DNA from 2 places in the Paenibacillus sp. BR1-192 genome. Region 2 is predicted to be linked to the other one. Evidence: riboswitches for the same ligand, from Rfam matches in the RefSeq annotation. Region 2 holds a riboswitch; the other holds the start of a gene.
The links. Region 2 has a riboswitch for ZMP and ZTP ahead of purT (phosphoribosylglycinamide formyltransferase 2). Riboswitches for the same ligand answer to the same signal wherever they lie in the genome.
Positions count from the first base shown of each region.

Region 1 (7,349 bases), 2.4 Mb from region 2:
GCTGTTGTTGTATTTCATCCTGATCCATCGGCTGATCCTGATCTCCCTGGAATCCCGGGAGCGTGCGGGACCGTTTCTAATCATAGGAATCGTGGCCATGTTTTTATATCAGATCTTCGAGAATATCGGGATGTTTATCGGTTTGATGCCGCTGACGGGGATTACGCTGCCCTTCATCAGTTACGGGGGAACGTCCCTTGTGATTAGCATGGCGAGTCTCGGGGTCGCCATGAGCGTCAAGCTGCATGGTCAGGAAGTGGAGGAAGATATGCCGGATCCGCATGCTTATCGCCCGGCGGCCGCTAAGCAGCAGGCTTGATGGTCGGGTGGAACTTCGTCGCGGTCTGGAAAATAACCAAAACCGAATCGTCATTTATATGAGAGGATGCCGTTCCCATGGGAACGGCATCTTTTTTTGTTAAAGTCGTGACGCGCCAATCTATGAATTTTTTTCGATTTGCTAGATTCCACGTTTATATCTTTTTCAGTCGGACATACTGATAGCATCATAGAGTTTCGTTCATAGAGAGGCGGTTGTCCGAGATGAAAAATTATAGTGAAACCCTCCGTATTATCGTGAAAAAAATGGTTGTGCTCTTATCCTGCATGTTTATGTTCATCATGGCTTGGGAGGGACAGCAGATCGATGCTTCCGTTGTTGGCGGTCCGATCCCTCAAGAATCGATAAGGCTTCGCATTCTCGCGAATTCAGATAACCCGTCCGATCAGCTCGTCAAAAGAGAGATTCGAGACGCGGTCGTTGAGCAAATGCAGCTTTGGGTCCTGGAGCTGGAGAACCCGCAAAGCCTGGAAGACGCCAAAGCATTAACCCGGCAGCATCTTCCGGAAATCCGCCAGCTGGTGGGTGAAGAGCTGAGAAAAAGAGGGATCACCTACAATTACCATGTAGAGCTTGGCGTCGTGCCGTTCCCGACCAAATTGTACGGGGGCACGGTGTATCCGGCGGGCGATTACGATGCGCTGCGGATTACGTTAGGCGAAGGTCAAGGACAAAACTGGTGGTGCGTCCTGTTCCCGCCGCTGTGCTTCATCGACGGCGGCAGCGGGGATGCGGCAGCTCAGCCTGTCGAGACGGGAATTCAAACGGTGTCCGCCGATGCGGGCGACAACGCTTCTCCGGAGGAAGCGCCGAAGAAGGCAAGCGAAAGCGAGCCGGAGGTCCGCTTCTTCCTGTGGGATATGTTCCTGGGCCTCTGGAATTGGGTGGCAAGCTTGTTCTAGGATGATCCCGCGTATTGATTTCCAATACGGACAGGGTATGATAAACTTGGATGAAGAAGTACGTGTTCAAAAAGGTGGATTTTCAGCACCGAAGCTAATGCTTCCGATGTGCGTTTTTTCAAAACGCTTCAGTTGGATGAAGCTAGGGACTGAGGAGTGGAGCGTACGTTTTGGGTACGTGAGCACCGGAAGGCCCGGCTGAATTCAAGATTCGATGCCGAGCTGCTTCTTGATTCGCTTCGTGTTAGATATAGGATTTATAAGTTATCAACGGAGTTGATGAAATTCTATATCGCAAGAAAACCTACCTATGCATCGCGGTCGCTCATCCTTGAAGTGGCTTCGATGAGGGGTTTTCTTATCAAAAGCGGACTTTTTGAACAACCTCTAGAAGAGTGCTTTCTCTTTGGCGCGACCGGTTTCCATGGGAACCGGCACGGGACTGAAGAACGAGAAGCGCTTTTTCTTTTGGAGTATAGGCAAAACGCGTTTGGATGTTTATATATTTCATATACAGAAAGCTTGGGATAGGTATGGAACAGAACGGAAATGACAAGGAACGCAACCTGCAGCGGGAACAAGGCTCCCGGAATGCTGCATCGAAGCCAACCAAAGTGTGGCACGTCTTAAGCTCCCTCTCCAAGGAGAGCCTCGGGTCCGAGAAGGAAGCGAAGCAGGCGCTGCACGAAGCAGGCCAGGTGCTTGCACAGGGCGGTACGGTGGCTTTTCCGACGGAAACGGTGTACGGACTTAGTGCTGACGCCGGCAATACGGAGGCGGTCGAGCGCATCTTCGCCGCCAAAGGTCGGCCATCGGACAATCCGTTGATCGTGCATATCTCGGAGCTGGCTCAGCTTGACGGCTTGGTCCAGCAGGTGAACGAGACGGAGCGGGCGCTGATGGCGTCGTTCTGGCCCGGACCGCTGTCGCTGGTGCTGCCCGTGAAACCGGGCGCCGTATCGCCTCGCGTGACGGCCGGGCTCGATACGGTTGCCGTGCGGATGCCGGATCACCCCGTGGCGCTGGCTCTGATCAGCGCCGCCGGTTGTCCGCTTGCCGCACCGAGCGCGAATCGCTCCGGCCGGCCAAGCCCGACGCTGGCCAGCCATGTGCTGGAGGATCTGGCGGGGGCGATCGACGGCGTGCTCGACGGCGGCCCGGCCGGGGTGGGCGTCGAGTCGACGGTGGTGCAGGTCGGCGAAGACGGTGCCGTCACGGTGCTCCGCCCGGGCGGCGTCACGCTCGAGCAGCTTGCCGCGGTGGCGGCAAGCGTGCGCCAGGACCCGGCGCTGCAGCGCGCTGCCGGGGAGGCGGAGAGCCCGGCGCCGCGCTCGCCGGGCATGAAGTACACGCACTACGCACCGAAGGGTGCGATGTGCGTGGTGCAGGGCCCGCGTGCCGACGCGGTGTCGGCACGCATCGCGGCCGAGCTCGAGGCGGCGGCCCGGCGCGGGGAGGTGACCGGCGTGCTGTCGTTCGACGAGCACATCGGTCGCTACCGCGCGGACGTTGCCGTCTCGCTCGGCAGCCTGGCCGAGCCGGAGGAAGCGGCCCGCCGGCTGTACGCCGGCCTGCGCCGCTTCGATGAAGAAGGCGCGACTTTCATCCTGGCCGAAGCGTGCCCGGAGCAGGGGCTTGGCGCAGCCGTCATGAACCGGCTGCTGAAGGCCGCGGGACATCACATCGTCCACGTCCATGAAGAGGTCGATTGAACGGTTTTAGCATGATTTCCCCCTTGTCCGCATATGGTGTACAAGACCATGGGACTTGGGGGAATGGGGATGTTGGAGGCGTCTGTCCAATCGGGACAGCTTGCGGCGATTCTGCTGATGGCGGTTGCACTCGGGCTAGACGCATTTTCGCTTGGCATCGGAGTCGGAATGAGAGGCGGCATGCGCTTAGGCCATATGCTGGGCATCAGCTTCATGATCGCAATGTTTCACATGCTTATGCCGCTGGCAGGCTTGTTTGCCGGCCGCTATGTAGGCATGCTGCTGGGGCACGTCACAGGGTTTGCAGCAGGCGGGCTACTCCTCCTGCTGGGCGGGCATATGCTGTATAATGCTTGGCGGGGCGGGGAAGGTCAGCGCATTCATCCTACCGCGTTCTTGGGCATGCTGCTGTTTTCGCTCAGCGTCAGCATCGACTCCTTCTCGGTAGGCGTTTCGCTTGGGATGTTCGTGGATGATGTGCTGCTGATCGTGATCTCCTTCGGTGTCGTGGGCGGTTTGCTATCCATTCTCGGCCTGCTGCTCGGCCGTCAGGTGAGCAACAAGCTGGGGGAGTACGGCGAGATGCTGGGCGGACTGATTTTGATCATCTTTGGCGTGATGTTTATCTTTTGATGCAATATTTGTTACAATAATCCCAAAACAACCTACAACGGGAGGTACGGGACCGTGAAAAATATATTGTTTGTCTGCACGGGGAATACCTGCCGCAGCCCGATGGCGGAAGGGATGCTGCGCAAGCTCGCCAAACAGCGGGGCATTCCCCTGGAAACGCAATCCGCCGGCGTCTCGGCCGTGGACGGCATGCCGGTATCCCGTCATGCGGAATCGATACTGCGGGACCAGGATATTCAAGATCGTTTGGTATCTAAGCCGCTGACCGCGAATCTGGTGGAATGGGCAGACCTGATTCTGACGCTGACCCAGTCGCATAAGCAGTATGCGATTCGGCAGTTCCCGCATGCGGCCGACAAGATGCACACGCTGAAGGAGTTTGTGGAGGATGACCGGCGGGTGCTGGATGATCTGCGGGAGCAGGACAGCCTGTACGCGACGCTTGAGCTGGCCAGATCGCTGGGCCGCGATGTCAGCGACCGCGACCGGGAGCGTCTGATCGAGCTGCGCCAGCGCATTCCGAGCTTCGATATCTCCGATCCTTTCGGCGGCTCGCGGGAGGAATACGAGGCGACGGCGGCGGAGATTCGGACGGCGCTCTTCCGCCTGCTGGACAAGCTGGAAGCGGATCAGCATAAATAGGATCGGGTTCCACGGAAACGAAGAGTGAATCTGGATCCGGGCTCAATCTGGCTAAAAAAGCCGCTTGCCTTTCGCAGGGTATTGCTTTAAGATGAAGGTGAAAAACATGAATCCGATGTAACTGGCGACGAAGTGGATGAAACCACGATGGAGCATCGGAATATACGGCCGGTCGCCTGGGCAAAGAGCATTTGGAGCACAATACGTGCGCCGACTGCTCTTTTTTCGTCTTTTGCGTGGAGTTTGGGTTATAATGAAACAAGCTAAAACGCAAAAGCGAACATTCGAGGGGGTTTTTCATAGATGAAAATTGCATTGGGTACCGATCATGCCGGCATTCGTCTGAAAGAGGAGATCGTGGAGGTCATTCGGGGTCTTGGACACGAGGTGGAGGATCTTGGCTGCGGCTGTTCCGATTCCGTGGATTATCCCGATTACGCGCTTCCGGTGTGCGAGAAGGTGGTCTCGGGTGAAGCGGATCGGGGCATTCTGATCTGCGGAACGGGAATCGGCATGAGCATTGCCGCCAACAAGGTGCCGGGCATCCGTTGCGCGCTGACGCATGATGTATTTTCGGCCAAAGCCACGCGTGAGCATAATGACAGCAACGTGATTGCGCTGGGCGAGCGCGTCGTCGGCCCCGGGCTTGCTGCCGAGATCGTCAGCGCATGGCTGACAACGGATTTCAGCCAGGGCGAACGCCATGTCGGCCGCGTGAACAAGATCAAGGCCATCGAGGAGCGTTACCTGAAGAGCGAATCGCGATAGGTCAACGCGTAAAGCTGCTGCGGTTATTGCGTATGGAATGAAGCATCTTCTGTGAAAAAAATCATCGGGAGGACTGTGACATGACGGATATCCCCAAGGTTTCCTTGAGCGAACAGACGGCGCGGATCGTCCGCGAGCTGGCCGAAGCGGCAGCCTTAGGACCGGGCAAGGTGCTGGTCATCGGAGCCAGCACCAGTGAAGTGGTCGGACGCCGGATCGGCACGGGCGGCGCTCTTGAAACGGCGCAGCAGCTTCTTCAGGGCATTGCCGAGGTTCAAGCGGAATTCAGCTTCGCTGTAGCCTATCAATGCTGTGAGCATTTGAACCGGGCGCTAGTCATGGAGCGGGGGCTGCTTGAAGAGCTGCGCCTGACGGAAGTGGCGGCTGTACCGATTCCGGGGGCGGGAGGCTCCATGGCCTCGGCGGCGTATCGGAGTATGAAGGAGCCCTGCCTTGCGGAATCCATTGAGGCCCATGCGGGTGTCGATATCGGCGAGACGCTGATCGGCATGCATTTGCGAAGAGTGGCGGTTCCGTTCAGGCCGAGCGAGCGTTATGTCGGCGATGCGCGCGTAACGGCGGCTTACACCCGGCCGAAGCTGATCGGCGGAGAACGTGCCGTGTACCGGCTTGAGCAGCGGGATGATTCCACGCTGTGCGATTGATTCGAATGAGAGCCCGCTTTAGTCATTAGGTAAACTTGTAGTCTTGACTTGGCAAGAGAAAATAACGATTGATTATGGGAGGATATGAACATGATGGAACATTTGCGGAAGAATGACCCGGCTGTATTGGAAGCGATGGATTTGGAACTGAAGCGTCAACGCAGCAACATTGAGCTGATTGCCTCCGAGAACATCGTCAGCGAAGCGGTTATGGAAGCCATGGGGACGGTACTGACGAATAAATATGCGGAAGGCTACCCTGGCAAGCGTTATTACGGCGGCTGTGAGCGAGTGGATATCGTGGAGGATATCGCCCGTGACCGCGCGAAGGAATTGTTCGGTGCCGAGCATGCCAACGTTCAGCCGCACTCCGGCGCCCAAGCGAACATGGCGGTGTATTTGGCTGCGCTCAAGCCTGGAGATACCGTGCTCGGCATGAACCTGGCCCACGGCGGCCATTTGACTCACGGAAGCCCGGTTAACGCGTCCGGCCTTCTGTACAATTTCGTTGCGTACGGCGTGCAGGAAGACACGTTCCTTATCGATTACGACGAAGTCCGCAAAGCGGCTTTCAAACACCGTCCTCGTCTGATCGTGGCGGGTGCAAGTGCATATCCTCGCATCATTGATTTCGAGAAGCTTGCTGCCATCGCGAACGACGTAGGCGCATTGTTCATGGTCGATATGGCTCATATTGCGGGTCTTGTTGCCGCGGGTCTTCACCCGAATCCGGTTCCGCATGCCCATTTCGTAACCACCACGACGCACAAGACCCTTCGCGGACCTCGCGGCGGCATGATTCTGTGCAAGAAGGCATGGGCACAGGCGATCGACAAAGCGGTGTTCCCAGGCTCCCAGGGCGGACCGCTCATGCATGTCATTGCTTCCAAGGCCGTTGCGCTTGGCGAAGCATTGGATCCGTCCTTCAAGACGTATGCAGAGAACGTCGTGAAGAACGCGAAAGTGCTGGCTGACACCCTGATCGAGGAAGGCCTGAACATCGTTTCCGGCGGAACCGATAACCATCTGATGCTGGTCGATACCCGCAATCTGGACATCACCGGCAAAGACGCAGAGAAGGTGCTGGATTCCATCGGGATTACCGTCAACAAGAACGCCATCCCGTTTGATCCGACGAGCCCGTTCGTCACGAGCGGTATCCGTATCGGTACGCCGGCAGTAACCTCCCGCGGCATGGATGAGCAGGCGATGGTGAAAATCGCGAAGATTATTGCCATGACCTTGAAGCAGCCTAAAGACGAAGCAACGCTGGAAAAAGCGGGCCGTTTGGTGGCTGAGCTTACGGATCAATATCCTCTTTATGCCGAAATGAAATATTAATCACAGTTTCGTCAGCATAAGAGGCCTATGATAAGAGGACCCCACCTGAAGGTGGGGTCCTCTTTTAGGAGCTGTCACATTCTGGCCAGATTGCTATGCTCGCATGCTCCCGGTCGGGTCGCTTGGCGGTGAGGATCAATATAGGCGAAAATGGAAAACCTAGGTGCAGGGCTGACGAAGATCCGGTTATAAGGTCAAAACTCACGGAAATAAACATGACTCGTGCAGGTGTCAATTGACTAGAGGGAATGATATAATAGACAGGATTTATGGAGCTCACAAGTATTTACGCCCATATTGAAATAACATTTGCATTCAAACCGGAGGGACCAGACATGGGAAAATT
Region 1 covers NZ_CP120718.1:6,637,891-6,645,239, reverse strand. The annotation lists gene P0X86_RS30580 (FtsW/RodA/SpoVE family cell cycle protein) at 1-319, shown strand, start outside; gene spoIIR (stage II sporulation protein R) at 544-1,242, shown strand; gene P0X86_RS30570 (L-threonylcarbamoyladenylate synthase) at 1,776-2,954, shown strand; gene P0X86_RS30565 (manganese efflux pump MntP) at 3,024-3,587, shown strand; gene P0X86_RS30560 (low molecular weight protein arginine phosphatase) at 3,642-4,229, shown strand; ZMP/ZTP riboswitch at 4,337-4,418, shown strand; gene rpiB (ribose 5-phosphate isomerase B) at 4,533-4,997, shown strand; gene P0X86_RS30550 (TIGR01440 family protein) at 5,078-5,662, shown strand; gene P0X86_RS30545 (serine hydroxymethyltransferase) at 5,753-7,003, shown strand; gene upp (uracil phosphoribosyltransferase) at 7,339-7,349, shown strand, end outside.
Region 1: it holds a riboswitch for ZMP and ZTP, as region 2 does, so the genes downstream of both, rpiB (ribose 5-phosphate isomerase B) here and purT (phosphoribosylglycinamide formyltransferase 2) in region 2, are expected to answer to the same signal.

Region 2 (7,349 bases):
CAGCTGCAGTCCATCCTGAAAGGGCATACTGATATCGGTAATAACGACATCCGGCTCCAACCGCTCCGCAGCCTCCACGGCCTCTCTTCCGTTCTCCGCCGTCCCCTTGATCTCGAATCCGCAGGCTTCCCATTGGATTTCCTGAACGAGGCCTTCTCTCACATCGGCTTCATCATCCACTAACAGCACTTTATACAATGCGACCCCTCCCGTTTCTGTCCTGTTCGGTTGCAAACTGAATCTATAGTGATCTTACCTCGCCGCGCCAAAATTGGGAATCTTCCACATTATGTTTTTTGCAACAAAAAAAAGAACGAATGCACGACTCCAGCGAAACAGCGCTTCCCTGTTCCTGGAGTCATGATTCGTTCCGAAATCGATTGTGCAGCATTCCTTACGCCTGAACGGGTACGGAGACGGGTTTTACCGGCGTGCTCAACCTCTTGATGCTCAGATAGTAAGCGATGCCGAGCGGGATGACGGCGCCCAGCCAAGCCAGCGGATTTGCCAGGCTTGCACCGAGGAAGCCGATCTGCGCGGTCAGGAAGATAGCAGCCAGTACCCGCATGATCAGCTCCATGATGCCCGCCACAGTGGGAATTAAGCTCTGACCAAGCCCCTGAAGCGTGAAGCGGTAGATGAAGAGCAGCGAAAGAAGCAGATAGGTGCTGCCGTTCGATAAGAAATACAGCCTGCTGAGAGACAGCAATTCCTCTTGGCCTTGACCCACAAAAAGGCTGACGGCGGCAGGACCCGCGAATATAACCAGCAGGCCCACGGCGATGCTGAATGATCCCGAGAGCCAAATACACTGCTTAACCCCCAGTTTGATCCGGTCTATGCGATTCGCTCCGAAGTTCTGAGCGGCAAAAGTCGCCATCGTAATCCCGAAGGAACTCATCGGCTGCGTGGCGAGCATATCAATCTTCTGAGCAGCGGTATAAGCCGCAACGGCTGATGCCCCGAGACCGTTTAGCGTGATCTGCAGAATAATGGCTCCGATGGCGATAATGGAGGCTTGGAAGCCCATCGGAAAACCTACCCACATATGCTGGCGAATAAATTTCCAATCGATGGACCAGTCGGCATTCTTGAATTGAAGGAGCGGGACCTTCTTATGAATGTAGATCAGACAGAGCAGGCAGGAGAACAGCTGCGATACAACCGTGGCAAGTCCGGCTCCGGCGACTCCCATCTTAAATACGAGAATGAATAAGAGGTCGAGCACGATGTTCAGAATGCTTGCAACGACCAGGAAGAGAAGCGGCGTCCGGCTGTCGCCGAGAGCGCGGAGCAGGTTAGCCAGCAAATTAAACAGAACGGCCGCGCCGACGCCCCAGTTAATGACGATCAGATACGAATACGCATCATCCAAAATTTCGGCAGGGGTGTTCATCATGACGAGGACGGGTCTCGTAAATATAACGCTCACGATGGTGAGGAATACCGTGAACACCAGACTGATCCATATACTCGTTCCCACGCTTTTGCGGACGCCTGCGATATCCTTAGCTCCAAAACGCTGTGCCGTTATGATAGACAAGCCAGCCGTCAAGCCTTGGGCAAAGCCGATGACAAAAAACAAAATGCTGCCTGTCGAGCCAACGGCTGCAAGTGCGTTCACGCCAATGGTACGTCCCACGATAAGGGTGTCCGCCATGTTGTAAAATTGTTGAAAAATATTACCGATCAAAAGCGGGATGGTAAACATGATAATCAGCTTGATCGGACTTCCTTGCGTCATGTCTCTCATGTAGATTCTCCTATGCCGTCAATAAACGTTCCTCTAGAGATTTATTTGAAATATTATGCTTCAAGCAGCGCTTATCGCATCGAATGGAAACATTATAATGGGTGAGGGTCGTTTGTATTCTTGTGTATCTTATCATGAAAGAACATAAATTTCTCCTATTTATTCCCGAAATCAAAACTAAAAGCAAGTACTCGTCATTCGAAGAGTCTGTACCCGATTTGGATCCCTGATTTCTCTATAACTGAAAAGGCCAACCGGTCATTTCGGTTGGCCTTTTCAACATGATGACATGTGATATCCCTATGGAATTCCGATGTTTATGCCTCTTCGACGGCAAGCTTATCCAAGGCCAGCTTCGCACGTGACCGCGCTTCTTCGACATCGCCGGCGGTTGACAGCGCGACTGCTACTCGTCTTCCGACCTTGGTTACCGGTTTGCCGAACATGCGAAGCTGCGTATTCGGAACGGCCAGCGCTTGATCGGCGCCTGTAATCGTATAGTCTTCCAGCTCTCGGCCGGCTTTCAGGGGGCGGCTGGCTCCCGGCGTGATCAATTCGATCTCTGGTATCGGAAACCCGAGAATGGCACGGACATGAAGCGCAAATTCGGATAGATTTTGCGTGACCAGCGTAACCAGCCCAGTATCATGCGGACGCGGGGATACCTCGCTGAAGTACACCTTATCCTCGGCCAAAAATAATTCAACGCCGAACAAGCCGTATCCGCCAAGCTCGTCGGTAATCTTCCGCGCAATATATTTAGCTTCCTCGATTTGCGCTTCAGACATATCGTGCGGCTGCCACGATTCGATATAATCTCCGCTTTCCTGAATATGCCCGATCGGCGCACAGAAGCTTGTTCCATTGACGGAGCGGACGGTCAGAAGCGTGATCTCCGACTGGAATGTAATGAATTCCTCAATGATCACTCTTCCGTTCTGCACGCGGCCGCCTTCCATGGCGACGTTCCAGCAGGACTCGATATCCCCTTCCGAACGGCACACGCTTTGGCCTTTGCCGGAGGAGCTCATCAGCGGTTTGATCACGCACGGAAAACCCATGTCCAGGACAGCCTGCTTGAATTCCTCATAAGTATCGGCAAATCGATAGTCCGCAGTCGGCAGCCCCAACTCCTCTGATGCCAACCGGCGGATCCCTTCACGGTCCATCGTAAGCTTTGCGGCTCGGGCGGTAGGAATCACCCGATACCCCTCATCCTCCAGCTTCACCAGCTCCGAAGTAGCCAGCGCTTCAATCTCCGGTACGATCAGATCCGGTTTTTCCAGCTCAATGATTGCGCGCAGCTTCTCGCCGTCCAGCATATCGATCACATGGCTGTGATCGGCAACATGCATGGCAGGAGCATCGGCATAACGATCGACGGCTACGGTGTGGACACCCAATCGTTGTGCTTCAATTATGACTTCTTTCCCTAGTTCTCCAGATCCCAGCAGCAATATTTTTTTCGTTTTGAACATCGTTGTTTTATCCCCTTTTCATAGTTTCAGAGACGATAGAAGCCCAAGAAAATAATAAAGAGGTAAGGGAAATAAACCTCCCTTACCTCTGCCCAGGCGTACGGCCTTTGTCATCCATGTGCTCCCTCATGGTTCCCCATGCTACGCCAGTCACACATAAACCTATACATTGTTACATAAATGATACTGAATCTTTTCGTTAAATGCAATATCAGCCTGCGTCTTTAAGATTTGGACTTCAACATTTCGATCATATCCTGAAGCGAGTGTGACAGCCATTTCTTAGGATGAATGACAATCTGGATGTCCAGTCGAATGTCAGGGTGTTGAAAGGGAAGAATCGCCAGCTCTCCCCTCTTGATTTCCTCCTCTGCTACCATTCTCGGCAATAGCGAGATGCCGGTACCGGACATGATATATCTTTTGATTGCCTCGGGGTTGCCCAATTCCAAACCAATACGGACGGGAGTTCCGCTGGCGCGCAGCACTTTTTCCAGCATGATCCGGTAATTGCATGTATCCTCGGTCATAATCCATTCGGTATCAGCCAGATGCTCCAGCTTGATGACGGGCAATCTACGAAGCGGATGATCCGGATGGGCAATCAAAAGGAGGGGCTCTTCCCGGATCGAGATCCAATTCAATGAAGTATCTTCCGGTTTGTTCTCCAGAACAAGCCCGAGATCGTACTCACCCTCTCTTACCTTACTGACGATGCTATCTTCACGATCAGGCTGCAAGCGGATGACGAGATCCTCATGCTTCTGCCTCAGCCGATGAATGACGGCTGGAAGAAAATAAGCGGCAAGCGAGTCGATCGTTCCAATCGATAAGTTGCCCCCGCCTTGTTTCGTCAGCTTTTCCTTAGACTGCTGGAACAGATCCAGCATTTGGACAGCATACTTGAACAGCTCCTCCCCTGACTTCGTCAGGCGCAGGCCTCTGCCATACCGTTCAAACAGCTTGACGCCGTATTCCTTCTCCAGCTTCTGAATCTGGGTGGTAACGCTGGATTGTGCATAACCTAATTCGTCAGCGGCTTTAGTAAAGCTCTTTCGGACAGCAACCTCCCTGAAGGTTTGCAGATAGATCAGTTCCATCGCTCTCTCCTTATCAATAATATTGATAATAGCTATCTATTATTATAGATAACACCGATTCCATTTCCTATGGTAAAGTAAAGCCACAATTCATGAAATGGAGGAAAGATCATGTTGAGTCCGCAAGAATTGAGAGGTATTTATGTTCCGGTGGTCACTCCCTTTTCACATGAATACGCATTGGATATTCCGTCTTATCATCGTTATTTGAAGAATTTGTTATCCCATGACATTCAAGGATTGGTCATCAACGGAACGACCGGAGAAGCGCCGACGGTAACTTGGGAAGAAGTGGTTCAGGTGGTGGAGGAAACGCGAAGAGGTTTGGACGGGCGGCTATTGCCGGTCATTATTGGTACGGGTACCAACGATACGTTCTCCAGCATGAAGCGGACGGAATGGGCAGGACATATCGGGGCAGACGCGGTATTGGTGGTCACGCCGTATTACAGCCGCCCTTCGATTGAGGGCATTATACAACATTTCCGCAAAGTCGCGGAGGTGGGAATACCGGTTATATTGTACGAAGTTCCTTCGCGCACTGGAATTTCCTTACCGGTCGATGCCATTCGAAGAATCATGGAGATCCCCGGTGTCATCGGAATGAAGGACAGCACTGCGAGTACGGAGCTTATGAGAAGCTTGTCTCCATACGATACGAAGCCTGTTCTATGCGGGGACGATGTCCGCTTTCATGAGATGCTGCGTCATGGTGCATCCGGGGGCATTTTGGCGTCGGCCAATGTGAATACCGAGGCTTTTATTCGTGTGTATCAATTAGCTGCCCAAGGGGATTATTCTCGTTCCGAAAAGGAGTTTGAAGTGCTGCTTCCCGTTATTCATCAGTTGTTCGCAGAATCCAATCCCGCTCCGCTAAAATGGCTGCTTGCCAAGCAAGGCCTTATCTCATCCGACACCCTGCGCCTGCCGATGGGCACCATTACGGATGAGCTCAAGCTATCCTTGGATCAAGCACTCAAAAACTGAGAAACTTTAAATCGTGGACGTAATAGATTTCTCCTCAAGAGTGGCGGGGCGCATACGCTGCCTTGCCTTTCTTGAATGGATGATTCGGATGCGATAGGGCGCACATGCTTTCAATCAGCAGATGATGGGATGGATGATACTGACATTTTACGCAAAAAAAGAAATCCTGCTTAAATCTATCGCTTTAAAGGATTGATGAATGAAATCGCCCCACTTATAATATGGGTACATTCAATTCCTCCCAGAAATTTGAAAGGAGACTTGCAGTGCTGCCCTATTCCACCCCTAATCATGATTTTGCCTTCGAACAATCTGTAATCGGTATGGCTTTGGTATCGCTAGATGGAACGATTCTTAAGGTCAATTCGGCACTATGTGATCTGTTGGGTTACTCGCCGCAGGAGTTAACTGCCGGGGCGCCGCAAGAAGAAAACAGCCTGCGCGAGTTATTGGATCGAGTGATTCAGAACGCTAGGGCTGCCCAAGGTCATCAGCCATCCGTCCCCCCGGTTGAACATGCTTACCGTCATCCGTCTGATCGCGAGTTATACCTTAGTGCACGCTGCAGCATTGATCACGATCCGGAGCGGGGGCCCAAGGGATACTTGGTACAATTCGAGGATCGATCGCTGCTGAGGCAGCTCATGAAACAGCTGGAGCAGAAGGAACAGAAGCTGAACGAGAAGGAAAATTCGTTTCTGCAGCTGCTGGAAGAGCTCCCTCTCTCCGTACTCATAACTAAAAAAGGCATTGTGCACTATGTTAATTCTGCCGCGCTCCGACTCGTCAATGCGACGCACTCACATGACGTGCTGGGCATTTCAACCGACGTGATCGTCGACGCATCGTATCATCAAGCATTGATGAAACGCAGGGCAACGTATGCCGAGAGCGGAGAAATCGGAAGCGTCGATTATCTGATACGCTGTCTGGACGGGCAGGAGAAGATGGTCACGGGATTCACGTTAATCATACAATATGAAGGCGAGAAAGCGGCCGTCGGCATCTTCAAGGACATCACGGAGCAGCGAATGGAAGAGGACCGCGTGATGCAATCCGAGAAGCTGACGACCGCCGGCCAATTGGCCGCCGGCATCGCTCATGAAATTCGAAATCCATTGACATCGATTAATGGATTCGTGAAGTTATTGCGATCCGCGGAACGCAGCAACGAGCTTTATTTTGAAATCATCGAATCGGAGCTCAAACGCATCGAGCTCATCGTCAACGAACTCTTGGTGCTCTCCAAACCGCAGGGCGCCCACGTGAGCGGACCCATCGACGTGTCGGCCATACTGGATCAGATCATTACGCTGATGAAGGTGCAAGCCGCTCTCAAGAATATAGAGATCATTCCCCATTTTCCACTGGTTCCGATCTATGTACAGGGCGAAGTCAACCAGCTCAAGCAAGTGTTCATCAATCTGCTGAAAAACGCGATGGAAGCGATGAATCACGGGGGAAGCATCACCTTGGACATTGTGCACAGCGGTCCCGAGGTACAGATTATCGTGCAGGATGAAGGAGTTGGGATGACGCAGGATCAGATCCAATCACTGGGACAGCCCTTTTTTACAACGAAAGACACCGGCACGGGACTCGGTCTCATGATTACCAAGAATATTATTCATAATCACGGCGGTACGATGAACGTGGAGAGCACTCCTGATCATGGGACAACCTTTACGATCCATTTACCTGCATTATAATGCGTACAATCGGAGGACATAGGCATGGACATTCAAGATTCAAACTTACATAAACAATTTGCAATAAACTGCTTCAATCAGGTCTGGGATATCTTGGAGAAGAAGCAGCGGACGACGGAAGACGAAGAGAACATGATTCACATGTGTCATGCTTCCTTTTGGCATTGGAGCCGGGTGGCGGATCATACAGAGCGCAACCTGTCTATCGGGTATTGGCAGCTCTCCCGAGTATACGCGGTAACGGGTCAGGGCGATCAAGCACTGCATTATGCCAAGCGCTGCATCACGATCGGGTCATCGGCTAACCTCGAACCCTTCTACA
Region 2 covers NZ_CP120718.1:4,279,062-4,286,410, forward strand. The annotation lists gene P0X86_RS18935 (response regulator) at 1-198, opposite strand, end outside; gene P0X86_RS18940 (MATE family efflux transporter) at 395-1,753, opposite strand; gene purT (phosphoribosylglycinamide formyltransferase 2) at 2,071-3,231, opposite strand; ZMP/ZTP riboswitch at 3,315-3,395, opposite strand; gene P0X86_RS18950 (LysR family transcriptional regulator) at 3,456-4,331, opposite strand; gene dapA (4-hydroxy-tetrahydrodipicolinate synthase) at 4,443-5,318, shown strand; gene P0X86_RS18960 (PAS domain-containing sensor histidine kinase) at 5,585-7,027, shown strand; gene P0X86_RS18965 (hypothetical protein) at 7,052-7,349, shown strand, end outside.